One region of the Roseateles sp. NT4 genome, then DNA from elsewhere that is predicted to be linked to it. Evidence: riboswitches for the same ligand, from Rfam matches in the RefSeq annotation. Region 1 holds a riboswitch; the other holds the start of a gene.
The links. Region 1 has a riboswitch for S-adenosylhomocysteine ahead of metH (methionine synthase). Riboswitches for the same ligand answer to the same signal wherever they lie in the genome.

Region 1 (5,026 bases):
AGTCGTCGTGGCTGGCGAGGAAGTCGGCTTCCTTCCTGTCCACGCCCAGACCCGCGGTGACCGCGAACAGGCCGATGTGATCGCCGTCTTCGGCGACGAAATCGGACAGGCAGCGGTTGGGGCGCTTCACGCCTTCGACGACGGGCCGCTCCGATTGCATGCGCAGGCCGCGCCAGGTCATCGGCGGCTCGCTCTTGATCTCGATGTCATCCTCGTTGACGCGCGCGGCGGGGTAGAGGCCGAAGACCGCATGGGCCTGCAGCCAGCGGCCGTCGATGATCTTCTTCAGCATGGCCTGAGCGTCGGCGAACACCTTGCGCGCCTCGGTGCCGACGACGGCGTCGTCCAGGATGGCCGGGTAGGGACCGGCGAGGTCCCAGGTCTGGAAGTAGGGGCCCCAGTCGATGTAGCGGGCCAGCTCCGCCAGGTCGAGGTTCTTCAGCACGCGGCGGCCGGTGAACTTCGGCGCCGCAGGCACGCGGCTCAGATCCAGCACGGCCTTGTTGGCGCGCGCAGCGGCCAGCGTCACCAACGGCGTCTGCTTCTTGTTGGCATGCAGCTCGCGGGTCTTCTCGATGTCGGCCTTCAGCTCGGCGATATAGGCCGCGGCGCGGTCGTCGCTGAGCAGCTCGGTGCAGACGCCGACGGCGCGCGAGGCATCGGGTACGTAGACGACCGGGCCTTCGTAATGGGGCGAGATCTTGACGGCCGTGTGCACGCGGCTGGTCGTCGCGCCGCCGATCAGCAGCGGCATGTGGCGCGAGGCGAAGTAGTCATCGCGCTGCATTTCGGCGGCGACGTGCTGCATCTCCTCGAGGCTGGGCGTGATGAGGCCGGACAGGCCGATGATGTCGGCGCCCTCTTCCTTGGCTTTGCGCAGGATGTCCTGGGCCGGCACCATGACGCCCATGTTGACGACTTCGTAGTTGTTGCACTGCAGGACCACCGTGACGATGTTCTTGCCGATGTCGTGCACATCGCCCTTCACCGTGGCCATGACGATCTTGCCCTTGGGCTTGACGTCGCCGCCGGCCGCTTCCATGCGGCGCTTCTCTTCCTCGATGTAGGGCACGAGGTGGGCCACGGCCTGCTTCATGACGCGGGCGCTCTTGACCACCTGGGGCAGGAACATCTTGCCCTGGCCGAACAGGTCGCCGACGACGTTCATGCCGGCCATCAGCGGGCCTTCGATGACATGCAGCGGCCGGCCGCCGCCGGCCGAGATGGCCTGCCAGGCTTCCTCGGTGTCCTCGGTGATGAAGTCGGTGATGCCATGCACCAGCGCATGCGACAGCCGATGGTTCACATCGCCGGCGCGCCAGGCCAGGCGGGCCGAGTCGTCCTTGCCGGCGCTCTTGGCGCGGTCGGCGATCTCGATGAGGCGCTCGCCGGCGTCGGCGCGGCGGTTCAGCACCACGTCCTCCACACGCTCGCGCAGTTCGGCGTCGAGGTCGTCGTAGACGCCCACCATGCCGGCATTGACGATGCCCATGTCCATGCCCGCCTGGATGGCGTGGTACAGGAAGACGGTGTGGATGGCCTCGCGCACCGGCTCGTTGCCGCGGAAGCTGAAGCTCACGTTGCTGACGCCGCCCGAGACCTTGGCGCCGGGCAGGTTCTGCTTGATCCAGCGCGTGGCGTCGATGAAGTCCACGGCGTAGTTGTCGTGCTCCTCGATGCCCGTCGCGATGGCGAAGATGTTGGGGTCGAAGATGATGTCCTCGGGCGGGAAGTCCACCTCGTCAACGAGGATGCGGTAGGCCCTCTCGCAGATCTCGGTCTTGCGCGCGAAGGTGTCGGCCTGGCCCTTTTCGTCGAAAGCCATGACGACCGAAGCGGCGCCGTAGCGCTTGACCAGCTTGGCTTGGCGCTTGAACTCGTCGACGCCCTCCTTCAGCGAGATGGAGTTGACGATGCCCTTGCCCTGGATGCACTTCAGGCCGGCCTCGATGACGCTCCACTTGGAGGAGTCGATCATGATGGGCACGCGCGCGATCTCGGGTTCGCCGGCGATCAGGTTCAGGAAGCGCACCATGGCCGCCTGGCTGTCCAGCATGGCCTCGTCCATGTTGATGTCGATGACCTGCGCGCCGTTTTCGACCTGCTGGCGCGCGACGGCCAGGGCGTCCTCGAACTGGCCCGCCAGGATCATGCGGGCGAAGGCCTTCGAGCCGGTGACGTTGGTGCGCTCGCCGATGTTGACGAACAGGCTGCCGGCGTCGATGGCAACGGGCTCGAGGCCGGAGAGCTTGAGGGGAGGCGGGGCGGTGGTCATCGACGGACTCGTGCGGAGGTTCGATGAGCGCCGTTGGAAATCCGAGCCTGGCAGGTGCTGAACCCGTCGCAGCGCTCCTCGGATGAGCCGGGAATTCTACGCAGCCACCCCTTCGCCGTGGCTCAAGAACACCTCGGCAATGCCGAAGGCCGTTGAGAATGCCGCAATCCATGGCCTCCGAACTCATCCCCCTGCCTGCCCGCACCCTGCGGCTGGGCATGACCTTGCCCTACGACCTCTTCGACGCCACCGGCAAGCTGCTGTTCGCGCGCGGCCAGGTGCTGCGAGACTCGCCGCTGGTGCGCACGCTGATCGATGGCGGCGCCTGGGTGAATTCCTCCGACACCATGGAATACCAGCGCGCCCTGGCCCACCGCCTGGACACCATGGTCATGCAGGACGTGTCGCTGTCGGACATCGCCAAGGCCGATGGCAGCTTCCGGCTGGAAACGCCGGCGGCGCAACCCAAGGTCGAGCTGGGCCCGCGCGAGGCCTGGTCTGACCTGCTGATGCACATCCACAGCCTGCTGCGCGAGACGGAGCCGGCGGACTTCCAGCCCCGGCTCGCACAGATCCGCGACAGCGCGCTGAAGCGCCTGCACGCCCACCCGGACTCGACGCTGATGCTGCTCATCTTCGAGAGCAGCCAGGAGTTCGGCGACTACAGCGCCCGCCATGCGCTGCTGACCCTGCTGCTCAGCGACCTGGTCGCCCAGCAGCTGCAGCTGTCGGCCGAGCTGCGCGCTTCATTGCAGGGCGCCGCGTTGACCATGAACTACGGCGCGACGGCGGCCCATGACCGCATGGCCAGCCAGCTCGATGCCGCCACGCCGGCCCAGCGCCAGGCCCTGGCCGCGCACGGCGACCGCGCCGCCCAGCGCCTGGCCCAGGTCGGCATCCAGGACCCCGTCTGGCTGGCCGCCGTGCGGCTGCACCACGAGGCCGGCCCCGGCCCGCTGGGTAGCCGCAGCGAGGGCGAGAAGCTGGCCCGCCTGCTGCGCCGCATCGACATCTTCGGCGCCCGCCTGTCGCCGCGCCGCAGCCGCCAGGCCATGAGCGGCGCCGCGGCGGCACGCGCCGTCTTCCTCGACGAACTCGGCCAGCCCGACGAGGCCGGCGCGGCCTTGATCAAGACGGTCGGCCTCTACCCGCCGGGCAGCATCGTGCGCCTGGCCAACGGCGAAGTGGGCCTGGTCTTCAAGCGCGGCTTCAGCGCCAACGAGCCCCTCGTCGCCGCGCTGATCGGCAAGAGCGGCAGCCCGCTGAGCAACCCCGTCCCCCGCGACACCCGCCTGGCCGCCCAGGCCATCGCGGCCAGCCTGGCACCGGCCGAACTGAAGCTGCGGGTCAATCTGGAAGCCCTGCTGAAGCTCTAGGCCCGGCCGAGAACTCGACCTAGCAAGGCGGCCTTCGGGCCGCCTTTTGCATTCCAGCGCTTGCTTTCGCCCAACTGTGCACATACTATATATACACAATGCACAGTGGACTCCTGATCTCCCAGGCCGATGCGCGGCCCATGTATCTGCAGATCACCGAGCAGATCCGCCAGCGCGTCGCCGCGGGCGACTGGCCGCCGGGCAAGGAACTGCCGTCCATCCGCGCGCTGGCGGCTGATCTGAGGGTGAGCGTCATCACCGTCAAGCGCGCCTATCTCGACCTCGAGACGGAGGGTGTCATCGTGACCCGACATGGCAAGGGCTCCTTCATCGCCGACGCGCAGGACCTGGCCCAGGCCGGGCAGCGCGCCGAGCTGGACAGCCATCTCGCCGCCGCCAGCCGCATTGCCCGCACCTTGGGGCTGGACGAGCCCCAACTGATCGAACGACTGCGCCACGCGCTGAATCCCCAGGAGTCCACCGAATGAGCGCCACCCCGGCCATCGCAATGCACGGCGTTCGCAAGGCGTTCCGCTTCTTCACGCTGGAAGACGTGTCGCTGGAGCTGGAGCAGGGCCAGATCATGGGCCTGGTCGGCCCCAACGGCGCCGGCAAGAGCACCACCATCCGGCTGCTGATGGGCCTGCTGGCGGCGGAGGCCGGCGAGATTCGCCTGCTCGGCCACAACATGCCCGAGGAGCAGGCCGCGGCCAAGGCCCAGGTGGCCTTTGTCAGCGACGACATGCGCCTGTTCCAGCACGCGACGCTGGGCTGGCATCTGGGCTGGGTCTCTTCCATGTTCCCGGGCTGGGACGCCGCCTATGCGGCCCAGCTGCTGAAGCGCTTCGGCCTGAACGCCGAGCAGCCGGTCAAGGGGCTGTCCACCGGCGAGCACATCAAGGCCGCCCTGCTGCTGGCCCTGGCCCGCCGGCCGCGCCTGCTGGTGCTGGACGAACCGACCTCGGGCCTGGACCCGGTCGCCCGCCACGAGCTGCTGACCGAGTTCATGGACGTGCTGCGCGACGACAGCCGCTCCATCCTGTTCTCCTCGCACAACACCGTTGACGTGGAGCGCATCTCCGACCGCATCAGCTTCATCGACCGCGGCCGCGTCGTCGCCTCGAGTGACAAGGAAGACTTCCTGGAGCGCTGGCGGCGCGTGCAGGTGCGCAGTGACCGCACGGCCTGGGACCTGCCCGAGATCGTCCATTGCGAACGCGACGGCGCCCTCGCCACGCTGACCATCGATGGCTTTTCCGACGACTTCCTCACCCGCCTCGGCGCCCCGGCGCAGACGGTGCAGCGCATGAGCCTGGAAGAGATCTTCGTCGCCACCGTCATGCACAGCCGGGAGGCTCGCGGCCTATGAACCCCG
Region 2 (5,026 bases), on a different contig from region 1:
GACCATCCCCAACACACTGCGCGGCCGCCTGGCCGGCATCGAGATGATCAGCTATCTGACCGGCCCGCTGGTGGGCAATGCGCGGGCCGGCTTCATGGCCGATGCCTGGGGCGTGTCGGCGGCGATCTGGATGGGCGGCTTGATCTGCCTCATCGGTGTCATCGCCACCGGCTTCCTGCTGCCGCGCTTCTGGGCCTACCGCAGCACGACGGCCTGAACGGGACACCGGTCCTGCCCGCAGCGCCTGAATTGAGGCCGCCCCTGGGACCGCGGACCCAGGCGCAAAAGCCGCCGGGTTTGAAGAATGACGACATGAACAGGAGACCCTTGCCATGTCGATCGCCCTCACCGCGCTGCCCCTCGCCTCGATAGCCAGCTTCGCCCTCGTCACCTCGGGCACGCCCGGCCCCAACAACCTGCTGCTGGCCCAGTCGGGCCTGGCCTTCGGTTTCCAGCGCACCCTGCCGGCGCTGGCCGGCATCTACCTGGGCTGCGCCGTTCTGTTCGCGATCTGCGCGCTGGGCGTCGCTTCGCTGATGGCGGGCAGCCCGGCCCTGCGCGCCACCCTCGGCTATCTCGGCGCCCTCTACCTGGCCTGGCTGGGCCTGGGCATGCTGGGCAGCAGCTGGGCGCTGTCCACTTCGCAGCGGCCCATGCGCTGCGCCGCCGCGGCCCTGCTGCAGTTGGCCAACCCCAAGCTGTGGTGGATGTGCGCCTTCACGCTGCTGCAGTTCGCGCCCAGTGCCGATGCCATCGGCTCGGCGGTTGTGGCCCTGGCCTTCATGGCCTTCACCCTGCCCTGCCTGGCGGCCTATGCGCTGATGGGCTCGCTGGTGACGCGCCTGTCGCGGTCGGAGACGGCGCGGCGCCTCGTCAACGGCGCGCTGGCGCTCGCGACGCTGGCCACCGCACTGCTCTTGGCGCTGCGCACCTAGACGTTGAGCGCGCTCATCTGCGCCGCCGGGTAGCGCGTGCCGGCCACCGCGTGGGCCGCCAGCAGCGCCTCGATGCGCGCGCGCCGCCCGGCATCGAAGCGGATGTGCGAGGCCAGCGCGTTCTCGTCCAGCCGCTTGGCGCTGCGCGTGCCGGGGATGGGCACGATGTCCTCGCCCTGGTCGAGCAGCCAGGCCAGCGCGAGCTGGGCGGGCGTGTAGCTCCATTCGGTCGCCAGCGCCGACAGCGCATCGGCCAGGGCCAGGTTGTGGTCCAGGTTCTCGCCCTGGAAGCGTGGATGGATGCGGCGGCGGTCGTCGGGTGCCAGTTGCTCGGCCGAGCGGATGGCGCCGGTCAGGAAGCCGCGGCCCAGCGGGCTGTAGGGCACCAGCGCGATGCCCAGCTCGCGACAGGTCGGCAGGACCTCGGCCTCGACATCGCGGCTCCACAGCGAGTATTCGGTCTGCACGGCGGCAATGGGGTGCACGGCATGCGCACGGCGGATGGTGGCGGCCGAGGCCTCGGACAGGCCGAGATGCCTGATCTTGCCGGCCTGGACCAGTTCGGCCATGGCACCCACCGTCTCCTCGATGGGCACGGCCTTGTCGACGCGATGCTGGTAGTAGAGGTCGATGTGGTCGACACCCAGGCGCTGCAGGCTGGCGTCGCAGGCCTCGCGCACATAGGCCGGGCTGCCATCGATGCGCAGCATGGTGCCGTCCGGCGCGCGCACATTGCCGAACTTGGTCGCGATGATCACCTCGCCACGGCGCGCGGCGAGCAGTCGCGACAGCAGCTTCTCGTTGGCGCCCACGCCATACATGTCGGCCGTGTCGAGAAAGTTGATGCCGATATCGAGGGCATGGTTCAGCACGGCCAGCGACTGGGCATCGTCCGCCGGGCCGTAGAAATCGGACATGCCCATGCAGCCCAGGCCCAGGGCCGAGACTTCGGGGCCGGCAGCGCCGAGGCGGCGGCGAGGAAGGGTCGAATGCGTCATGGTGGAACTCCTTGAAGGGATCATCAACGGGATGGCGAGAGCTTAGGAATCCCCACGCTGATCGCCCAGCACAAAGCTGGCGCTTGATTGCCTGATCCTCCGAGTCAAAGCCCCAGGGCGCGCCGGGCCACACGAAGCGTTTGCACAATCGCCCACATGCCCACTGATGACGAACTGCAAGCCCTGCGCGAGCGCACCATCGCCGCAGCCCTGGCCCGCGCGCCCGGCGACGGCCTGCATGCCACCGCCCTGCCCTGGCTGCGCTTGATTCGCGCCAGCGCGCCGGCCCTGCCCGTGCCGGCGGTCTACGAGCCCGGCCTGGTGCTGGTGCTGCAGGGGCGCAAGAAGGCCCAGCTGGGCGATCGCGTCGTCCACTACGACGCCATGCAGTGCCTGGTCGTACCCATGACCATGCTGCCGCGCGGCCAGGTGCTGGAAGCCAGCCCAGCCAGGCCCTATGTCTGCCTGCGCCTGAGCTGCGAAACCCAGGCGCTGGCCGAACTGCTGCTGGACGGCGAGACACGGCCCGATAAGGGCGATGCTGGCCTGCATGTCGCGCCCGTCACCGCGCCGCTGCTGGACGCCGCCCTGCGCCTGCTGCAGCTGCTGCACAGCCCGCAGGACCTGAAGACGCTGGCGCCCCTGGTGCAGCGCGAGATCCTCTACCGTGTGTTGACCGGGCCGCTGGGGCCGCGGCTGCGCAACCTCGTCCAGGGTGACGGCGTGGCGCGCCGCCTCAACCGTGTCATCGAGCAGCTGACACTTCGCTTCGCCGAGCCGCTGTCCATCGACGAGCTGGCAGCCCTGGCGCACATGAGCCCGTCGACGCTGCATCTGCGCTTCAAGCAGCTGACGGCCCTGTCGCCGCTGCAGTTCCAGAAAACATTGCGCCTGCAGCAGGCGCGCCGTCTGATGCTGGGCGATGGCCTGGATGCCGCCAGCGCCGCCCACCGCGTGGGCTACGAGAGCCCTTCGCAGTTCAGCCGTGAATACCGCCGACTTTTTGGCGCGCCGCCGCGTGAAGACATTGCGGGATTGCGCACGGTCTCCGGCACTCCCGCCTAGAATGCGCGTCTTCCGAGGAGCGTTGCAACCTCAGCACCTTTTGAGGCCAGGCTCGGAATTACCCCTGCAACTGCGCTCACCCGCTGGCCAACCGTGCCTGGGTGAGATCGAACTCCCCGTGTGTCCATGGCCAGCGGCTTCATTCGCTTGAAGGAGCCCGCATGACCGCCAATCTTCCCGCCCATATCGTCAAGGACCTGTCGCTGGCCGACTGGGGTCGCAAGGAAATCAAGATCGCCGAGCACGAGATGCCGGCACTGATGGCCATCCGCAAGGAATACGCCGCCTCGCAGCCGCTCAAGGGTGCCCGCGTCACCGGCTCCCTGCACATGACCATCCAGACGGCCGTGCTGGTCGAGACCCTGCAAGCCCTGGGCGCCGAAGTGCGCTGGGCGTCGTGCAACATCTTCTCGACCCAGGACCACGCTGCTGCCGCGCTGGCCGCCGTCGGCACCCCCGTGTTCGCCTACAAGGGCGAGACGCTGGAAGACTACTGGGACTACACCCACCGCATCTTCGAATTCGCTGAGCAGGGCGAGGCGGGCGAAGGCCCCAACATGATCCTGGACGACGGCGGCGACGCGACGCTGCTGATGCACCTGGGTCAGAAGGCCGAGAAGGACCTGTCCGTGCTGGCCAACCCCGGCAGCGAGGAAGAGCGCATCCTGTTCGCGGCCATCAAGAAGAAGGTCGCCGAAGACGGCACCTGGTACACCCGCAAGAGCGCCGAGATCATCGGCGTGACGGAGGAGACGACCACGGGCGTGCACCGCCTGAAGGAAATGTCGGCCAAGGGCACGCTGCTGTTCCGCGCCATCAACGTCAACGACTCGGTCACCAAGAGCAAGTTCGACAACCTCTACGGCTGCCGTGAATCGCTGGTGGACGGCATCAAGCGCGCCACCGACGTGATGGTCGCCGGCAAGATCGCCGTCGTGGCCGGCTATGGCGACGTGGGCAAGGGCTCGGCCCAGGCCCTGCGCGCGCTGTCGGCCCAGGTCTGGGTCACCGAGATCGACCCCATCTGCGCCCTGCAGGCCGCGATGGAAGGCTATCGCGTCGTGACCATGGAGTTCGCCCAGGACAAGGCCGACATCTTCGTGACGACGACGGGCAACAAGAACGTCATCCGCCACGAGCACATGCTGGCAATGAAGAACAACGCCATCGTCTGCAACATCGGCCACTTCGACAACGAGATCGAAGTCGCGGCCCTCGAGCAGTACGAGTGGGAAGAGATCAAGCCCCAGGTCGACCACGTCATCTTCCCGGACGGCAAGCGCATCATCCTGCTGGCCAAGGGCCGCCTGGTGAACCTGGGCTGCGGCACGGGCCACCCGAGCTATGTGATGAGCTCGTCCTTCGCCAACCAGACCATCGCCCAGATCGAGCTGTACGCGCACAAGGACAACTACGCCATCGGCCAGGTCTATGTGCTGCCCAAGCACCTGGACGAGAAGGTCGCCCGCCTGCAACTGACCACGCTGAATGCGCAGCTGACCGAGCTGACCGAGGAGCAGGCTGCCTACATCGGCGTGAACAAGGCCGGTCCGTACAAGCCCGACACCTACAGGTACTGATGAGCCCCTCGTCCACTCCCGCTCTGCTGAACGCAGGCGCGCCTGGCCGGTCCCCCGAGGGGACGGCGATGCTCGCGGCGTCGAGCCGCGAGCACATCGCCCACGGCGGGCCGGCTAGGGAGCGGCCCGGCGCTCGGCCCGCAGGTTTCGTGCGCTGCTCGCGCAGCGTTGGCGTCCATGAGAGCTGACCAGCTCCTCGTCGCCCAAGGCCTTGCGCCGACCCGCTCGGTCGCGCAGCGCCTGATCAGCAACGGCGCCGCCGAATGGGCCTCGCCCACCGGCTGGGCCGTGCTGAAGAAGGCCGGCGAGGACCTGCCCGAGACGGCCCAGCTGCGCGTCACCGACGACGCGGAGCTGCGCTATGTGTCGCGCGGCGGGCTCAAGCTGGAGGGTGCGCTGGCGCGCGTGGGTTTCGACGTCAGCACCCACACGGTGCTGGATGTCGGCC

Region 2: it holds a riboswitch for S-adenosylhomocysteine, as region 1 does, so the genes downstream of both, ahcY (adenosylhomocysteinase) here and metH (methionine synthase) in region 1, are expected to answer to the same signal.

Annotation. Positions count from the first base shown of each region.
Region 1 is NZ_JBPZGZ010000002.1:35,009-40,034, forward strand. It holds gene metH (methionine synthase) at 1-2,275, opposite strand, end outside; S-adenosyl-L-homocysteine riboswitch at 2,294-2,360, opposite strand; gene ACS5PN_RS09645 (hypothetical protein) at 2,446-3,651, shown strand; gene ACS5PN_RS09650 (GntR family transcriptional regulator) at 3,750-4,139, shown strand; gene ACS5PN_RS09655 (ABC transporter ATP-binding protein) at 4,136-5,020, shown strand; gene ACS5PN_RS09660 (ABC-2 transporter permease) at 5,017-5,026, shown strand, end outside.
Region 2 is NZ_JBPZGZ010000007.1:258,081-263,106, forward strand. It holds gene ACS5PN_RS29885 (MFS transporter) at 1-217, shown strand, start outside; gene ACS5PN_RS29890 (LysE family translocator) at 333-935, shown strand; gene ACS5PN_RS29895 (aldo/keto reductase) at 932-1,933, opposite strand; gene ACS5PN_RS29900 (AraC family transcriptional regulator) at 2,090-2,998, shown strand; S-adenosyl-L-homocysteine riboswitch at 3,007-3,083, shown strand; gene ahcY (adenosylhomocysteinase) at 3,160-4,578, shown strand; gene ACS5PN_RS29910 (TlyA family RNA methyltransferase) at 4,756-5,026, shown strand, end outside.